One region of the Ensifer sp. EB106-03-01-XG145 genome, then DNA from elsewhere that is predicted to be linked to it. Evidence: riboswitches for the same ligand, from Rfam matches in the RefSeq annotation. Region 1 holds a riboswitch; each other region holds the start of a gene.
The links. A riboswitch is a leader RNA that binds a small molecule or an ion and turns the genes downstream of it on or off. The one in region 1 is predicted to bind thiamine pyrophosphate.

Region 1 (5,650 bases):
ACGGCGGTGGAGAACCTCGCCAGCATCGCGGAACTGACCGAAAGGGTCGGCACGATCACAGACGAGCTCCGCAGCTTCGCCCGCAAGGGCCGCTTCGTCGCCGAGCCGACGCCGATGCGCGAGGTAATCGAGGGCGCTTTGATGCTGCTTCGCAGCCGCTTTGCCGGCCGCATGGATGCAATCATCATCGACCTGCCGGAAAACGGGCTCAGCGTTTACGGCAGCCGCATCCGTCTTGAACAGGTCCTGATCAATCTGCTGCAGAATGCCTTGGAGGCGCTCGGCGAGCGCAGCGATGCCGAGATCCGCGTGCGCTGTGAGGAAGGTCCCTCCGACACCGTCTTGCTTGTCGTTGCCGACAACGGCCCCGGCATCCCACAGCATATCCGCGAGGACCTGTTCACCCCCTTCAACACCTCGAAGGACGAAGGGCTCGGCCTTGGACTCGCCATCTCCCAGGAGATCGTCGCCGACTATGGCGGCGAGATATCAGTCGAAACCAGCGACAAGGGCACCGTCTTCACGGTTCGCCTGAAGAGGGCCTGAGCGATGCAGCCATCCGTCTGCCTCATCGACGACGACAACGATCTGCGCAAGGCGATGAAGCAGACGCTGGAGCTCGCCGGTTTCGACGTCACTTCGCTTGCGAGCGCCGCCGAAGCCTTGGAAACCCTCGACGCGAACTTCGATGGCATTGTCGTCAGTGATATCCGCATGCCCGGCATCGACGGGCTGCAGCTCTTTCGCCGGATCGCTACCTTCGACAAGGACCTGCCGGTCATTCTGGTGACCGGCCACGGCGATATCCCGATGGCAGTTCAGGCGCTGCAGGATGGCGTCTACGACTTCATCCCAAAACCCTTTGCCGCCGACCGGCTGGTGCAAAGCGTGCGGCGCGCGCTGGAAAAGCGACGGCTCGTCATGGAGAACCGCGCGCTGAAACGGGCGGCCGAAACGGCCGGCGACAGCCTGCCGCTGATCGGCCAGACGCCGGTCATGGAGCGCTTGCGCCAGACGATCCGGCACATCGCCGACACGGATGTGGACGTGCTCGTCGCCGGTGAAACCGGCAGCGGCAAGGAGGTGGTCGCGACACTGCTCCACAACTGGAGCCGGCGCCGCAACGGCAATTTCGTGGCGCTGAACTGCGGCGCGCTACCGGAAACGGTGATCGAAAGCGAACTCTTCGGTCACGAACAGGGTGCTTTCACCGGCGCCCTGAAGAAGCGCATTGGTCGGATCGAGCATGCGAGCGGCGGCACGCTCTTCCTCGACGAGATCGAAGCGATGCCGCCGGCGACCCAGGTCAAGATGCTGCGCGTACTCGAAGCCCGCGAGATCACGCCACTCGGCACCAATCAGGTGCGCCCCGTCGATATCAGGGTCATCGCGGCTGCCAAGATCGATCTCGGCGATCCGGCGCAGCGCGGGGACTTTCGTGAAGATCTCTACTTCAGATTGAACGTCGTGATCCTGTCGATCCCGCCGCTGCGCGAGCGCCGCGATGATATCCCGCTGCTCTTTTCGCACTTCCTGACGCGGGCGGCGGAGCGCTTCAAGCGCGACGTGCCTCACGTCTCGCCGGCAGTGCAGCAACACCTGATGACCCATGCTTGGCCCGGCAATGTGCGCGAACTCTCACATTTTGCCGAACGCGTGGCGCTCGGCGTCGAAGGCCCGCTGGGACAGCCGGTTGCGCCAGCAGAACAGCCGGGTTTCGCGCTACCGGAACGGCTCGAACGCTACGAGGCAGAGATCCTGAAGGAAGTGCTTCGCGCCCAGCGCGGCGACGTCAAGGCGACGATCGAGGCGCTCGGTATTCCGCGCAAGACATTCTACGACAAGCTCCAGCGCCACGGCATCAACCGAGCCGACTATGCGGAGCGCGGCGTTCCGGAAAAATCCGGCAGCTAACTCTCGTCAGCGGCCAAAATACACCCAAAAATTGCATCTTCGTCGACGTGCGAATTCGCGCTTGACGACCCGTGCCGTTCGATGGCTATCTCTTGGGCATTCACCAGGGGGGTCCCGCAAGGGGCTGAGATTCTGCTGGATGGCCGGCTTACCGGCTGTGGCGCAGTGACCCGTTGAACCTGATCCAGTTCATACTGGCGTAGGGACGGTGCAGATATCGAAGCCAGGATTCCGTGCGTCCAGCACCTGGCGGAGCGTCTTTCATCCTTCCGGCATCAGAACTGGGTCTCCAATCGCAAACTTGGAGCCTCGTCATGAATATTGCCACAAAGCCCACCCCTCTCACGGTCACCCAAGGCCCGCTTCCCGCCTCCCGCAAGGTCCACAAATCAGGCATCCTCCACCCGGATATCCGCGTGCCGATGCGCGAGATCGCGCTGCACCCGACCTCCGGCGAGCCGCCGGTTACCGTCTACGATTCCTCCGGCGCCTATACCGCCGACGATGCGGAGATCAGCATCGAGGCGGGGCTGCCGCGACTCCGTCGCAACTGGATCGTCGGGCGCGGCGACGTGGAAACCTACGAGGGGCGCATCGTCCGTCCTGAAGACAACGGTTTTGCCAGCGGCGACCGGCTGACGCCGACCTTCCCGTTCCAGCACGCGCCGCTCAAGGCGACTGGCGGCAAGGCGGTAACGCAGCTTGCCTACGCCCGCGCCGGCATCATCACGCCGGAGATGGAGTTCGTGGCGATCCGCGAGAACCTCGGCCGCGATGCGGCACGCGCGATAGCTCGCGACGGCGAAAGCTTCGGCGCCCATATCCCCGACCATGTGACACCGGAGTTCGTGCGCCAGGAAATCGCCAGCGGCAGAGCGATCCTGCCCGCCAACATCAACCATCCGGAATCCGAGCCGATGATCATCGGGCGGAACTTCCTGGTGAAAATCAACGCCAATATCGGCAACTCCGCTGTCACCTCGTCGATGGCCGAGGAGGTCGAGAAGATGGTCTGGGCGACGCGCTGGGGCGCCGATACGGTTATGGACCTTTCGACCGGACGCAACATCCACAACATCCGCGAATGGCTCATCCGCAATTCACCGGTGCCGATCGGCACCGTGCCGCTCTACCAGGCTCTGGAAAAGGTCAATGGCATTGCCGAGGACCTCAACTGGGAGGTCTATCGCGACACGCTGATCGAGCAGGCCGAACAGGGCGTCGATTATTTCACCATCCATGCTGGCGTACGCCTGCACTACATCCCGCTCACCGTCGATCGCGTCACCGGCATCGTCTCCCGCGGCGGCTCGATCATGGCCAAGTGGTGTCTGCATCACCACAAGGAAAGCTTCCTCTACGAGCATTTCGAGGAGATCTGCGACATCTGCCGCGCCTATGACGTCTCCTTCTCGCTCGGCGACGGCCTGCGCCCCGGCTCGATCGCCGACGCCAACGACGCCGCGCAATTCGCCGAACTGGAGACGCTCGGCGAACTTACGAAGATCGCCTGGGCCAAGGATTGTCAGGTGATGATCGAAGGCCCCGGCCACGTGCCGATGCACAAGATCAAGGAGAACATGGACAAGCAGCTTGCCGTCTGCGGCGAGGCGCCGTTCTACACGCTCGGCCCGCTGACGACCGACATCGCACCGGGCTACGATCACATCACCTCCGGCATCGGCGCTGCGATGATCGGCTGGTTCGGCACCGCCATGCTCTGCTACGTCACGCCGAAGGAACACCTGGGCCTGCCCGACCGCAACGACGTCAAGGTCGGCGTCATCACCTACAAGATCGCCGCCCACGCCGCCGATCTCGCCAAGGGCCACCCGGCCGCACAGGTGCGCGACGACGCGCTGTCGCGCGCCCGCTTCGAGTTCCGCTGGGAGGACCAGTTCAACCTCTCCCTCGACCCGGAGACGGCCCGCAACTTCCACGACGAGACGCTGCCGAAGGAGGCGCACAAGGTCGCGCATTTCTGCTCGATGTGCGGCCCGAAGTTCTGCTCGATGCGGATCTCGCACGACATCCGCGCCGAGGCACAGAAGGAGGGGCTGGAGGCAATGGCCGCGAAATACCGCGAGGGTGGCGACCTCTATATGCCGGTCGCTGAGGTCGAAGCTCAGAGTTAAAGCGCACACGTCGGGAGGGACGCCTCGTAGTCCCTTCCGACGGCAAGGCGGATGCTGGGCCCTGGGGGAATAGCTTGCTCCCTTATCGGTTGAACGATATGTAAGGTTCACGCAAAAGTCGCCGCCGGCGGACCCGTCATTCACGCCAAGCTGCTGTCCTCTGCGGCGCTCTTGCAGGACGACGAAAATAACGCCGTTTACGAGGAGAATGACTTGAGGACACGCCTGCTGAGACTGACGGCCCTGTCGATAGGCGGCCTTGTGGCACTCGCTGGAGTTCTGCCACGCCTTAACGACAGCGGGAGTTTTGCCACGGGTTTTTCCTGGATTTCCGCCGCCCATGCGGACGACGATGTCGGCGTCGGGAATGGTGAAAATGGCACTGATGGCAGCGACCAAGGTGGCGAAAACGTCGGGAGCGGCGGAAGCAACGGCACAGAGGGTGGTGGCGATGGGGGTGGCGGCGATGGGGGGGGTGGCGGCGATGGGGGTGGTGGCGATTGGGGCACCGGTGACGGCAGCGGCGTAGGCGGCGTTCCCGGCGGTACCGGCGCAGGCGGCGGAGGTGCTGCCGTCATCGACAGCGATAGCCACAGCGAGCCCCACTCATCCTTGCGCGACTCACGGGATTACGGACCAAGCGGCAAGGTCTGGCACGGCGGCAGCAATTTCCTTAACCTTTTCCGCCAGACGCCGGAAAGGCGCTTCGAACGGAGCCAGCCTGAATCGTCTGCCCGGCAGAAGACCGTTGACACGAAATGAGAGCCTTGAAGACAGGTCAACTTCGTCGCAACGGAGGGGGACCTACGCCATTTCTCGAAGCCGGACTCCGGATGTGCGTGTAGGAACGGGTTCTGACCCGCGAGAACCAGCTCAGCCGGCGTCAGAGCTTTACATTCGAGAAATGTCTATCCCGATCACGACCTGCCGGAGTGTGGTGGCGGAGTTACGGATACAGAGCATCGTCTTTCTCGCCGCGCGTATTCCTAACTGCCTTTCCAGCCGCTGCAAGCAATCCGCTCGACGACATCGAGCAGCACATTCGCCCCGGCAACCAGATCATCCGCCTCCGTGTGTTCGCGCGGATTGTGGCTGATGCCATCGCGACTCGGCACGAAGATCATCGCCGTCGGCGCGATGCGTGCGATCATCTGCGCATCGTGGCCGGCGCCCGAAGTCATGCGCCGGCTCTTGAGGCCGCGCGCCTTCGCCGAAGCCTCGATCGTGGCGACAATGCCCAGATCGAAGGCGACCGGCTGGAAACGCGCAAGGCGCTCGACCGATATCTCGACACCCTCTTCAGCGGCGACACGCAGGAGGAAATCCGCAAGCGCCGCTTCGAGCCCCTGTAGCCGATCCTCATCCGGGTCGCGCAAGTCGACGGTGAAGGTTGCGCGCGACGGGATGACGTTGATCGCATCCGGCTCAAACCGCATGGTGCCAATGGTCGCGACGCTCGGAGCGTTCGAGCGGGTTATATGATCGCGCAGGAAAAGGCCGATGCGGGCGGCCGCAAGCCCGGCGTCACAGCGCATCGCCATCGGCGTCGTGCCGGCGTGATTGGCGACACCGTCGATGGTGATACGCTGCCAGGAGATGCC
Region 2 (5,650 bases), 140 kb from region 1:
GTGGCGAAGCCGGTGTCCTCAGCCGATAGGTCTCAGGCAGGATGCGCTCGGGCGGGATCCGACCGAGCCGCGCTACAGCCTCGCTGTCGGTTTCTTCATCGAGTCCCGATTGCACCGGTTTCCAGTAGCAACCGGAAAGCGCGTCGGTCAGCGCCGCGGAGAATATCGTCTTGCCGATGCCGGTATCCGTGCCGGTAACGACGAAACGGCGCATCATGACCGCTCCTCCGTCATTGCGACCTTCAAGCCCTGCAGCATGCGCGTGATCATCGGCCGGTCGACATTCAGCGTGATCGCGATCCGAAGCCGCGCCGTCCCTTCGGGAACAGTTGGTGGACGGATCGCCCTGATATCAAACCCCTCGGCGCGCATCCGCGCCGCAATCCGCACGGCGCGACCGTTGTCGCCGACCGGGACTGGAAGGATCTGCGAGCCGCTGCTTTGGATGCCGAGGGTTTCGGCAAGCGCCCGATTGGCGAAGGTCCTGAGATCATCGAACTCCGCCCGGCGCCGAGGCTCATCCGCGAGTGTCACAAGAGCCTCGCGGACGGCGGCAGCGATCAGCGGCGATGGCGCCGTGGAATAGATGAAGTTGCGGGCACGGTTGACAAGATAGTCGCAAAGCACGGCGTTTGCGCCAACAAGGGCGCCGGAAACGCCGAGCGCCTTGCCGCAGGTATGGAGCACAACGAGATTCCTTCGGCCTTCCAATTCCGCGGCCAGACCACGGCCGTCGGGTCCGAAAACGCCGGTCGCATGCGCTTCGTCGACCACCAGAAAACCATCATGCCGCGCGGCCAGTGCGGCGAGATCCGCAAGCGGCGCCCGGTCGCCATCCATGGAATAGAGGCTTTCGACGGCGATCCAGGGATGTCCCATGCCGCCGCGCTTGCGCCACGTGCCGATCGCATCGGCAAAGGCGTCGACGTCGTTGTGCTTGACCGCGACCGCGCCGGCCCTGCTTGCGGCGATCCCCTCATGGGCACTCGCATGGATCAGGGCATCGTGGACGATAATGTCGTCGCGCTGCGGCAGCGTCGAAAACAAGGCGGCATTGGCCGCATAGCCGCTGCCGAAGAACAGCGTTCGCTCCACGCCAAAGAACGCTGCCGCCTCCGCCTCCAGCGCCTCATGTTCCGCATGGTTGCCGCGCAACAGCCGCGAACCGCCGGACCCGACCGGCACGCCGCGGTCGATCGCTGAGGCAATTGCGGCCTTCAGACGCGGCGATCCGGCGAGCGCCAGATAGTCGTTCGAGGTGAAGTCGACCCCACTGCCGGAGGCGAGTTCGCGGCGGCGCTCCTTGCGTTCAAGGCCGTGAAGCGTCTTCTCGTAGCGGTGGAGCAAGCCCGCGGTCATTCGGCCGCTTCCGGTTCTGCCGTAGGCGCCATCGGCTTCAGCCCGAGGCGGCGGAAGAGTGCCGCATCGTGATCCTCGCCGGGGTTGTCGGCGGTCAGCAGCGTTTCGCCGACGAAGATCGAATTGGCGCCGGCGAAGAAACAGAGTGCCTGCATCTCGTCGCTCATGTCGGTGCGGCCGGCTGAAAGGCGGACGTGAGACGCGGGCATGAGTATGCGGGCGAGTGCGATGGTGCGGACGAAATCGATCGGATCGACGGGCGCCGCATCGGCAAGCTTCGAGCCTGGGATCGGAATCAGCATGTTGATCGGCACGCTTTCGGGGGGCACCGGCAGATTGGCGAGCGTCACCAGCATCGAGATCCGATCGTCAGCCGTCTCGCCCATGCCGAGAATGCCGCCGGCGCAGACCTTGATGCCGGCCTCGCGGACGTTTGCCAACGTTTCCAGCCGGTCGGCAAAGCTGCGGGTGGTGATGATCTCGCCGTAGAAGCGCTCCGACGTATCGACATTGTGGTTGTAGTAGTCGAGCCCGGCATCTGCGAGCCGCCCGGATTGTTCCGGCGTCAGCATGCCAAGCGTCATGCAGGTCTCTATGCCGAGCGACCGGACGCCGCGGACCATGGCGACGATCGCCTCCATGTCGCGCTCCTTCGGGCTGCGCCAGGCGGCGCCCATGCAATAGCGCGTCGCGCCGCCATCCCTCGCTTTGCGTGCCTCTGCAAGAACCTGTTCGACTTCCATCAGTTTCGACGCTTTCAGCCCCGTCGGGTAGTGCGCCGACTGGCTGCAATAGCCGCAGTCTTCGGCACAGCCGCCGGTCTTGATCGAGAGCAGGCGGCTCATCTGGATGGCATTGGGGTCGAACTGGGCGCGGTGAACGGACTGCGCACGATACAGAAGGTCGTTGAACGACAAATTATAGATTTTTTGCGCGTCGGCCAGATTCCAACCGGTTTTGGCGGGTTTGGTGGCTCCCGAGGTCGGCTCGGTCGATCTGTTTGTATCCAGCATGTTCGTTCACTTCCCTGTTTGCGGCAAAGCAAAATAGATAGAATCCATTATTATCTATAATTTTCACGAGCACCGCATCAAGCAACCACCCAAAAGGAGAGCGCACTCTACTACTTCAATTATAGCGTGCTTTCATACGATTCAACGGATGCGGCGAGAAGGGCAAATGCCGCAACTCTCCGCCTTGGCGGCATCAGCTGATGGCAATGAGAGCAGCCGCCAAATGCCCAGATTTTCGGACCTTGCGCCTCGCACCATCCGCAGATCTCCCGACCGATGCCCGCTACCGACACCACCGAGCCGCAAGAACACATGCCTTTCCAATTTTTATAGATAATTTTCAGCCAAAGAACCGCACGCGAGGTACACGCCGGCAGCCCTTGACAAAATCCGCTCCAGCCGCTCAGTTTGAAGCATTCACCAGGGGTGTCCCGACAAGGGGCTGAGATTCTGCTAGGCGACTTCCGCGGCGCAGTGACCCGTTGAACCTGATCCAGTTCATACTGGCGTAGGGACGGTGCAGACATCGCTGCCGCATTCGCGTTCGCGCGAGCAGATCTCGGCAAGGCGTCCTTCCCTCTCTTCCGGTCCGAACTGGGTCTCCAACAATGGAGCCTCGGCAATGCGTATCTTCATCGCGATTCTGCTTCCTTCAGACCGACGTTCGGCTCGCCGTAGCTGGGCGCATTGACCATGCGCGTCCTGATCAAAGGCGCCGGCGTCGTCGGGCTGACCTTGGCACATGAGCTGATCGGCCGTGGCGTCGAGGTGGCCGTTGCCGAGCGGCAGCCGGACTTCGGCGGGGCGGCGTCGTGGTTTGCCGGCGGCATGCTGGCGCCCTGGTGCGAACGCGAGAGCGCCGAGGAAACGGTGCTGACGCGCGGCATCGGCGCCATCGACTGGTGGGACCGTGCGCTTCCGGGCGAAGTGTCACGCAACGGCACCCTCGTCGTCGCTCCGCCGCGAGACGTCGGCGAACTCAAACGCTTCGCTTCGCGCACGTCCGGCTTCGGATGGCTCGACGGAGAAGCGATCGCGAGACTGGAGCCGGCGCTTGCCGGTCGCTTCCGAGAGGCGTTGTTCTTCCCCGGCGAGGCGCATCTCGACCCGCGCCGGGCGCTTGTCTTGCTGCGGCAAAAGCTCGTCGAGAACGGCGTCGCCTTCATCGGCGAGGCGGATAATAGCAGCGACAGCGATCTGATCGCCGACTGTAGCGGCGCTTCGCGGATCGGCCCCATCGCCGGCCTGCGCGGCGTGCGCGGCGAGATGCTCTATCTGCAGACCGGCGAGGTGGAATTGTCGCGGCCAGTCCGTCTCATCCACCCGCGCATCCCGCTCTACATCGTACCGCGCGGCAATGGTCTGTTCATGTGCGGCGCGACCATGATCGAAACCGACGATGGCGGTCCGATTGCCGCCCGTTCGCTGATGGAATTGCTGAACGCTGCCTATGCGCTTCACCCCGCCTTCGGCGAGGCGCGCCTTCTCGAAACCGGCACCGGCGTCCGGCCGGCCTTTGCCGACAATCTGCCGCGCGTCATGCGCGCCGGAAACACCATCACGCTCAACGGGCTCTATCGCCACGGCTTCCTGCTTTCACCGGCCTTGGCCGAGGAAGCGGCGAACCTTGCCCTTGCCCAGAACCTGAAGGGAGACGCCGCATGAAATTGACCGTCAACGGCGAGGATCACGACCTCACAGTCACGACCCTTGCCGAACTCCTGGCCGCACTCGACTTCGAAGGGGATTGGCTTGCCACCGCCGTCAACGGCGAGCTGGTGCACCGAGCCGACCGCTCGGCCCATTCCCTGAGCGATCGCGACCGGATCGAAATTCTCTCGCCGATGAAAGGAGGCTGAGACGTGCTGACGCTTTATGGACAGGAACTGCGTTCCCGCCTGCTTCTGGGCACCGCCCGCTACCCCTCGCCTGCCGCGCTCGAAGACGCGGTTCGTTCGTCGGCGACCGAGATTGTCACGGTGTCGCTGCGCCGCGAAACCGCCGGCGGCCGTCAGGGCGGCGCTTTCTTCGACCTGATCCGGTCGCTCGGCGTGCACGTGCTGCCCAACACCGCCGGCTGCCACTCGGTGTCGGAGGCGGTGCTGACCGCCAAGATGGCGCGCGAGGTCTTCGGCACCAACTGGATCAAGCTCGAAGTCATCGGCCATCAGGATACGCTTCAGCCCGATGTCTTCGGGCTGGTCGAAGCAGCACGCATCCTTTGCGCCGAAGGCTTCGAGGTCTTCCCCTACACGACCGACGACCTCGTGGTCGGCGAGCACCTCGTCGAGGCCGGATGCAAGGTGCTGATGCCCTGGTGCGCGCCGATCGGCAGCGCCATGGGGCCACAGAACATCCCGGCGCTGCGCGCCATGCGGGCCCATTTTCCGGATATGCCGCTGATCGTCGATGCCGGCATCGGCCGGCCCTCACACGCAACGACAGTGATGGAACTCGGCTTCGACGCGGTTCTGCTCAACACCGCCGTCGCCGGGGCAACGAAACCGGCCCTCATGGCCTCCGCCTTCGCCCGGGCAATCGACGCCGGACTCGACGCCTTCGAGGCGGGCATGCTCGAACCGCGCGATTTTGCCGTTCCCTCCACGCCCGTCATCGGAAAGGCGGTGTTCGCGTGAAACTCGACCCCTTCTACCTCATCGTCGATAGTGCCCAATGGATCGGGCGGCTGGTGCCGCTCGGCGTGAAACTGGTGCAGCTTCGCGTCAAGGACCGTCCGGAAGCAGAGCTTCGTGATGAGATCCGCGCGGCCAAGGCGATCTGTGACCGTCATGGGTGCCAGCTCGTCGTCAACGATTACTGGCGCCTCGCAATCGACGAGGGCTGCGATTTCGTCCATCTCGGCCAGGAGGATCTCGCGGATGCGGATCTTGCCGCAATCCGCGCTTCCGGCCTGAAGCTCGGCCTCAGCACCCACGACGAGAGGGAGCTGGAGACGGCGCTTGCCGCCAAGCCCGACTATGTCGCGCTCGGACCGATCTATCCGACGATCCTCAAGCAGATGAAATGGGATCCGCAGGGGCTGCCGCGCCTCTCCGCCTGGCGGGAGCGCGTCACGCCGCTGCCGCTCGTTGCGATCGGCGGCCTCAATATCGACCGGATTGCCGGCGTCTTCGAGCATGGCGTCGACAGCGCCGCGGTCGTCACCGATATCACGCTGAATGGCGATCCAGAGGGGCGGACGCGGGAGTGGATTGCACGCACGGCGACGTGGCGCTGATCGAGGAAAACAGCGGGATCACCTGACGCCGTGGCTCTGC
Region 3 (5,650 bases), on a different contig from region 1:
CAGCCATCTTTTCTTCGCGCTTGGCGGCATCGGCCTCTGCCTTGGCGATCTCCTTCGGCAGGTTTTCGAGCGCGAATTTCTGCTTGTAGGAAAGCTTGCCCTTGGCGGCCTTCGGCGCATCGGCGGCGGGTGCAGCGGCGTCGGCTTTGGCCTTTTCCGCCTTCTCTGCCTTGCGCTTCTCTTCAATCGCGCCCTTGCGCTGCGCCATCATGTCGGAATAGCCGCCGGCATACTCGATCCAGCGGCCATCCGGCTCCTCCGGGTTTGCCGGCGCGATCGTCGAGGTGACCGTACGATCGAGAAAGTCGCGGTCGTGGCTGACGAGGATGACCGTTCCGGCAAAGCCGGCGACGATCTCCTGCAAGAGGTCCAGCGTCTCGATGTCGAGGTCGTTGGTCGGCTCGTCGAGGATCAGAAGATTGGTCGCCCGCGAAAGGATGCGCGCCAGCATCAGCCGAGCGCGCTCGCCACCCGAGAGCTCGCGGATCGGCGTGCGCGCCTGTTCCGGCTGGAACAGGAAATCCTTCATGTAGCCGGTAACGTGGCGCTGCTCACCGTTGACAAGCAGGTTGTCGCCGCGCCCGTCGGTCAGGTAATGGGCCAGCGTATCGTCCAGGTTGAGGTCTTCGCGCTTCTGGTCGAGCGTCGCCATTTCGAGGTTGGTGCCGAGCTTGACGGTGCCTGTGTCCGGCTCGATCTGCCCGGTCAGCATCTTGAGGAGCGTCGTCTTGCCCGCACCGTTCGGGCCGACGAGACCGATGCGGTCGCCGCGATGCACGCGGATCGAGAAGGGCGCGACGATGGTGCGGTCACCATAGGCCTTGCTGATCTTCTCCGCCTCGATCACCAGCTTGCCGGATTCCTTGGCATCGGCTGCCGTCGCCTGCACGGTCCCCTGCGGCCCCTTGTGGCCACGATAGACCGCCCGCATGCTCTGCAGCTCGCCGAGACGGCGCATGTTGCGCTTGCGCCGGGCCGTCACGCCATAACGCAGCCAATGCTCCTCGCGCTCGATCGCCTTGCCGAGCTTGTGCTGCTCCAGTTCCTCAGCCTCCAGCACCTCGTCGCGCCAGGCCTCGAAATGGGCAAAGCCGCGATCGAGCCGGCGCGACTGGCCACGATCGAGCCAGACGGTCGCCGTCGAGACCTTCTCCAGAAAGCGCCGGTCGTGCGAGATCAGCACCAGCGCCGAACGGCTGCGGGTAAGCTCATCTTCCAGCCATTCGATCGTCGGCAGGTCGAGATGGTTGGTCGGTTCGTCAAGCAGCAGGATGTCAGGTTCCGGCGCCATGACGCGCGCCAATGCCGCACGGCGCGCCTCACCGCCCGAAAGGCGCGTCGGGTCTTCTTCGCCGGTCAGGCCCAGATGCTGCAGCAGGTAGGCGACGCGATAGGGATCGTCGCTCGGGCCGAGACCGGCTTCGGCATAGGCCTGCACCGTGTCGTAGCCGTCGAAATCCGGCGCCTGGTGCAGATAGCGGATGGTCGCTGAGGGATGGCGGAACACCTCGCCCGACTGTGCCTCTGAAAGGCCCGCGGCGATCTTCATCAAGGTCGACTTGCCCGAGCCATTGCGCCCGACAAGGCAGATGCGATCGCCCGGTTCCACTTGCAGATTGGCACCGGCAAGCAGCGGCGCGCCGCCGAAGGTCAAGAAGATATCGTCGAGTTTCAGAATTGGGGGCGCCAAGGCTCAGGCTCCGGAAAGATCATAGGGGCGGGCAAGCACGATGGCGCGTCCGCTCTTGAGGCTGAAGCGAAGGGGACCCTCCGCAACGTTGGAAACGGTTCGGGACGATCCGAACGGCAGGGTGAAATCGTCAAGCGGATAGCGCGCATTGACGATCGAAAGGCCGGTCAGCTCGGTCAATCCCAGCACGGAAAAGAGACAACCTTTCGGCAGGTCGAGATCGAGCGTGCCTGCCAGCAGCGGGTAGGCTTCTTCCTCGCCCGAGGTCATCAGCACCGAAAGCCCGCGCTCGGCAAGCGCTGCGGCCTGCAGCAGGTGCAGGAAGGCATGGTCGCTGCGGCTGCCGCCAAGCGCGCCGGCAAAGATCAGCCGATCAGCGCCGCGGGACAACGCAGCCTCGACCGCGATCTCGCCATCCGTCGCAGCCTTTGCCGCCGGGTAGGGCTCGCGTGGAACGGAGGCGAACTCGGACAGCAGGGCGTCTTCGGTCGAATCGAAATCGCCGACCCAGACATCCGGCACGACGCCGAGCAAGCGGGCATGGCGCATGCCGCCGTCAGCGGCAACGAAGCGGCTGCCGCTGAGCTGCTCTGTCAGCCGGCTGGTCACCGAGAGGGCGCCGCCAAGCAATATGGTGAAGGTCGATCGAGCCATGGCAATGCCCATAGCGCAAAGGATCGCGGAAGGAAAACGAAGAAAACCGCAAACCGCTGCGATCGCAGCAATTTGCCGAAGCCGTCAGTGTCCTTCCGGCACCGGTTCCGGGAATAGCATGCCGGCATAGATCCCGGGTGTTGAATCGGGAATTTCGATCGCGCCGGCCACGCGCTCGTAGAACTTCGCCGGGCCGACGCCACCGATGACCGCATAGCCGTAGCCCGCCTCGCGCATCGCCGTCAGGCTTGCAAGCAGCAGCGCCTCGCCGATGCCCTGCCCACGCATACCTTCATCGACGCCGGTTGGGCCGAAGAAGCCGAGCGCTGTCACGTCGTGGCAGGCAAAGCCGACGATCTTTTCGTCGCGCACCGCGACGTGCATGCGTGTCGGGGTCGAGGAGAAGGCAGCTTCCGCTTCGCCTGCCCAGCCGGCGCCAAACGTCTTTTCGATCCAGGAGACCACCAGACGGCGTTCCGGCGCCATGGCGCGACGGATGCTGATGCCTGAACCAAGCCGCGACTGGGGCTCTGCCGGAAGGGCATAAAGTCGAACTAGCATATCTGGCATGGGATTTCCTCCTTGCGGCCAAGCGTGATGGTGTCATAGCGCAGTTGCCGGTTGGCGAAAACGCCCGACAGAAAATGGGCTCGCCCCATGCGTCGCCCATTCCAAACACCGCTTGCCATGGAGCCGCCGCAGCGGTAAATCTCTTGCCGCTCTAACGGGGTGCCTCCCGACCGCATGGCGGCCGGAGGCTGAGAGGCGTCAAAACGCCAACCCGCGGAACCTGATCCGGCTCATACCGGCGGAGGGATTAGACGCGATCGCACCGATACGCCCTTTTCCCGTGCAACAACGAACTTTGGGAGAGGTGCTTCGCATGTCCAATTCATCACAGCTCAAAATACTTAGCCGGCTAGCGCTGGCCGCAAGCGCAAGCCTTGTTTTCACCGGTTATGCCGCCGCTGCCGACAAGACGCTGACCGTCTACACCTATGAAAGCTTCATCACCGAATGGGGGCCGGGCGCCAAGGTGGCGGAAGCCTTCGAAAAGACCTGCGAATGCAAGGTCAACTATGTCGGTGTTGCCGATGGCGTCGAACTCTTGACGCGCCTAAAGCTCGAGGGTGCTGCCTCGAAGGCCGACATCGTGCTCGGTCTCGACACCAACCTCGTGGCGGAAGCAAAGGCAACGGGCTTCTTCGCACCGCATGGCATCGAAGCGAAGGACCTGAAGGTGCCCGGCAACTTCTCCGACGACACCTTCCTGCCCTATGACTACGGCCATTTCGCCGTCGTCTACGACACCGAGACGCTGAAGACACCGCCGAAGAGCCTCAAGGAACTGGTCGAAGGCGACGCGTCGCAGAAGATCGTCATCGAGGACCCGCGCACCTCGACGCCGGGCCTCGGATTGCTGCTTTGGGTCAAGGCGGTCTATGGCGACGAGGCGGGTGCTGCCTGGGCGAAGCTCAAGGACCGTGTTCTGACCGTCACCCCCGGCTGGTCGGAAGCCTATGGCCTCTTCACCAAGGGCGAAGCGCCGATGGTGCTCTCCTACACCACCTCGCCCGCCTACCACATGGTCGCTGAGAACACCGAGCGCTACCAGGCGGCCACCTTCTCGGAAGGTCACTACATCCAGATCGAAGTCGCCGGCATGACCAAGAGTGCCAAGGAGCCGGAACTGGCAAAGCAGTTCCTCGCGTTCATGACCGGTCCGGAATTCCAATCGATCATTCCGACAACCAACTGGATGATGCCGGTCGCAGCAACCAAGGAGCCGCTGCCGGACGCCTTCAACAAGCTGGTCAACCCGGAGAAGACCTTCCTGCTGCCATCGGAAGAGGTCGCGAAGAACCGCAAGGCCTGGATCGACGAGTGGCTTGCTGCCATGAGCAAGAACTGAGGCCGGATTGTTCGCACTTCGCGAAAACCGCATGACTGTTGTCGCCGGGGCGATTTGCCTCGGCGCCTTCCTGCTCTTCGTCGGCCTGGCGATCGCCGCCTTGCTCGCCCAAACCGGCGGCACGGACGAAGGCACTCTGTTCGACGCCTATATCTGGCGCGTCACCCGCTTCACGCTGCTGCAGGCAAGCCTTTCCACTCTGCTGTCCGTGCTCTTCGCGATACCGGTGGCGCGGGCGCTGGCGCGGCGGCCGCGTTTCTTCGGCCGGATCTGGCTGTTGCGGCTGATGGCGCTGCCGCTCGGCCTGCCCGTTCTCGTCGGCGCACTCGGGCTGATCGAGATCTGGGGACGCCAGGGCTTCCTCAATTCCGGCCTGCGCTGGCTCGGCCTCGAGCAACCGATCAGCATCTATGGCCTGTTCGGCATCCTGCTTGCCCATGTCTTCTTCAACATGCCGCTTGCGGCGCGCCTGTTCCTGGCCGGCCTCGAGCGCATTCCCGCCGAATACTGGCGCAGCGCTGCCAATCTCGGCATGCCCTCCCGAGCGCTCTTCCGCTTCATCGAATGGCCCGTCCTGCGCGGCCTGTTGCCGGGCGCGGCCGGCCTCGTCTTCATGCTCTGCGCCACCAGCTTCACGCTCGTGCTGACGCTTGGCGGCGGGCCCGCTGCCAGCACCATCGAGGTCGCGATCTATCAGGCGCTGCGCTTCGATTTCGATCCGCCACGCGCCATCGCGCTGTCCGGCCTGCAGATCGCCATGACCGGCGTCCTGCTTCTCATCCTCAGACGTCTGGCAACGGATCCGGAAGAGGGCATGACCGGCGGCCGAACCGTTCGACGCTTCGATGGCACAACGACAGCGGCGCTGTTCAACGATGGCGCCTGGATCATCCTGGCATTGCTCTTCCTCATCGCCCCGTTGATTGCGGTGGTCGTCTCCGGCCTGCAGGCCGATCTTCTGAAGCTCGCGCGCGATCCGAGCGTGCACCGGGCACTGATGACGAGTGCGGCGATCGCGCTCGCCTCGGCACTCGCCTCCGTCGCCATGGCGGCCGTGATGATCCGCGCCGCGGCGACGGTCACCGCGCCACGCCATGCGGGCGCGCCGGCACATGGCCTTGCCGGTGCGATCGGCGCGAGTACCTCGCTGATCCTGCTGGTGCCGCCTGTCGTGCTCGGCGCCGGCTGGTTCCTGCTCCTTCGTCCGTTCGGCGATGTCGCGCGCTTTGCGCCTGTCATCGTCGTGGCGATCAACGCCCTGATGGCGCTTCCTTTCGTCCACCGTATCCTGGCGCCGGCCATGGCGACGCACGCGGCGCGTTCCGAGCGGCTGACCGCGAGCCTCGGCATCCGCGGTTTTCATCGCCTGCGATGGATCGACCTTCCCGCGCTCC

Region 2: another riboswitch for thiamine pyrophosphate. It lies ahead of thiO (glycine oxidase ThiO); the one in region 1 lies ahead of thiC (phosphomethylpyrimidine synthase ThiC).
Region 3: another riboswitch for thiamine pyrophosphate. It lies ahead of thiB (thiamine ABC transporter substrate binding subunit); the one in region 1 lies ahead of thiC (phosphomethylpyrimidine synthase ThiC).

What each region holds. Positions count from the first base shown of each region.
Region 1 is NZ_JBYTEC010000002.1:371,693-377,342, reverse strand. It holds gene AC3WWH_RS10340 (sensor histidine kinase) at 1-546, shown strand, start outside; gene AC3WWH_RS10335 (sigma-54-dependent transcriptional regulator) at 550-1,914, shown strand; TPP riboswitch at 2,010-2,138, shown strand; gene thiC (phosphomethylpyrimidine synthase ThiC) at 2,229-4,049, shown strand; gene AC3WWH_RS10325 (hypothetical protein) at 4,263-4,811, shown strand; gene AC3WWH_RS10320 (Zn-dependent hydrolase) at 5,036-5,650, opposite strand, start outside.
Region 2 is NZ_JBYTEC010000002.1:236,314-241,963, reverse strand. It holds gene bioD (dethiobiotin synthase) at 1-217, opposite strand, end outside; gene AC3WWH_RS09690 (8-amino-7-oxononanoate synthase) at 214-1,359, opposite strand; gene bioB (biotin synthase BioB) at 1,356-2,372, opposite strand; TPP riboswitch at 2,785-2,905, shown strand; gene thiO (glycine oxidase ThiO) at 3,066-4,037, shown strand; gene thiS (sulfur carrier protein ThiS) at 4,034-4,231, shown strand; gene AC3WWH_RS09670 (thiazole synthase) at 4,235-5,008, shown strand; gene AC3WWH_RS09665 (thiamine phosphate synthase) at 5,005-5,610, shown strand.
Region 3 is NZ_JBYTEC010000003.1:209,774-215,423, forward strand. It holds gene AC3WWH_RS11640 (ABC-F family ATP-binding cassette domain-containing protein) at 1-1,690, opposite strand, end outside; gene AC3WWH_RS11645 (thiamine diphosphokinase) at 1,694-2,344, opposite strand; gene AC3WWH_RS11650 (GNAT family N-acetyltransferase) at 2,429-2,914, opposite strand; TPP riboswitch at 3,060-3,178, shown strand; gene thiB (thiamine ABC transporter substrate binding subunit) at 3,228-4,256, shown strand; gene thiP (thiamine/thiamine pyrophosphate ABC transporter permease ThiP) at 4,288-5,650, shown strand, end outside.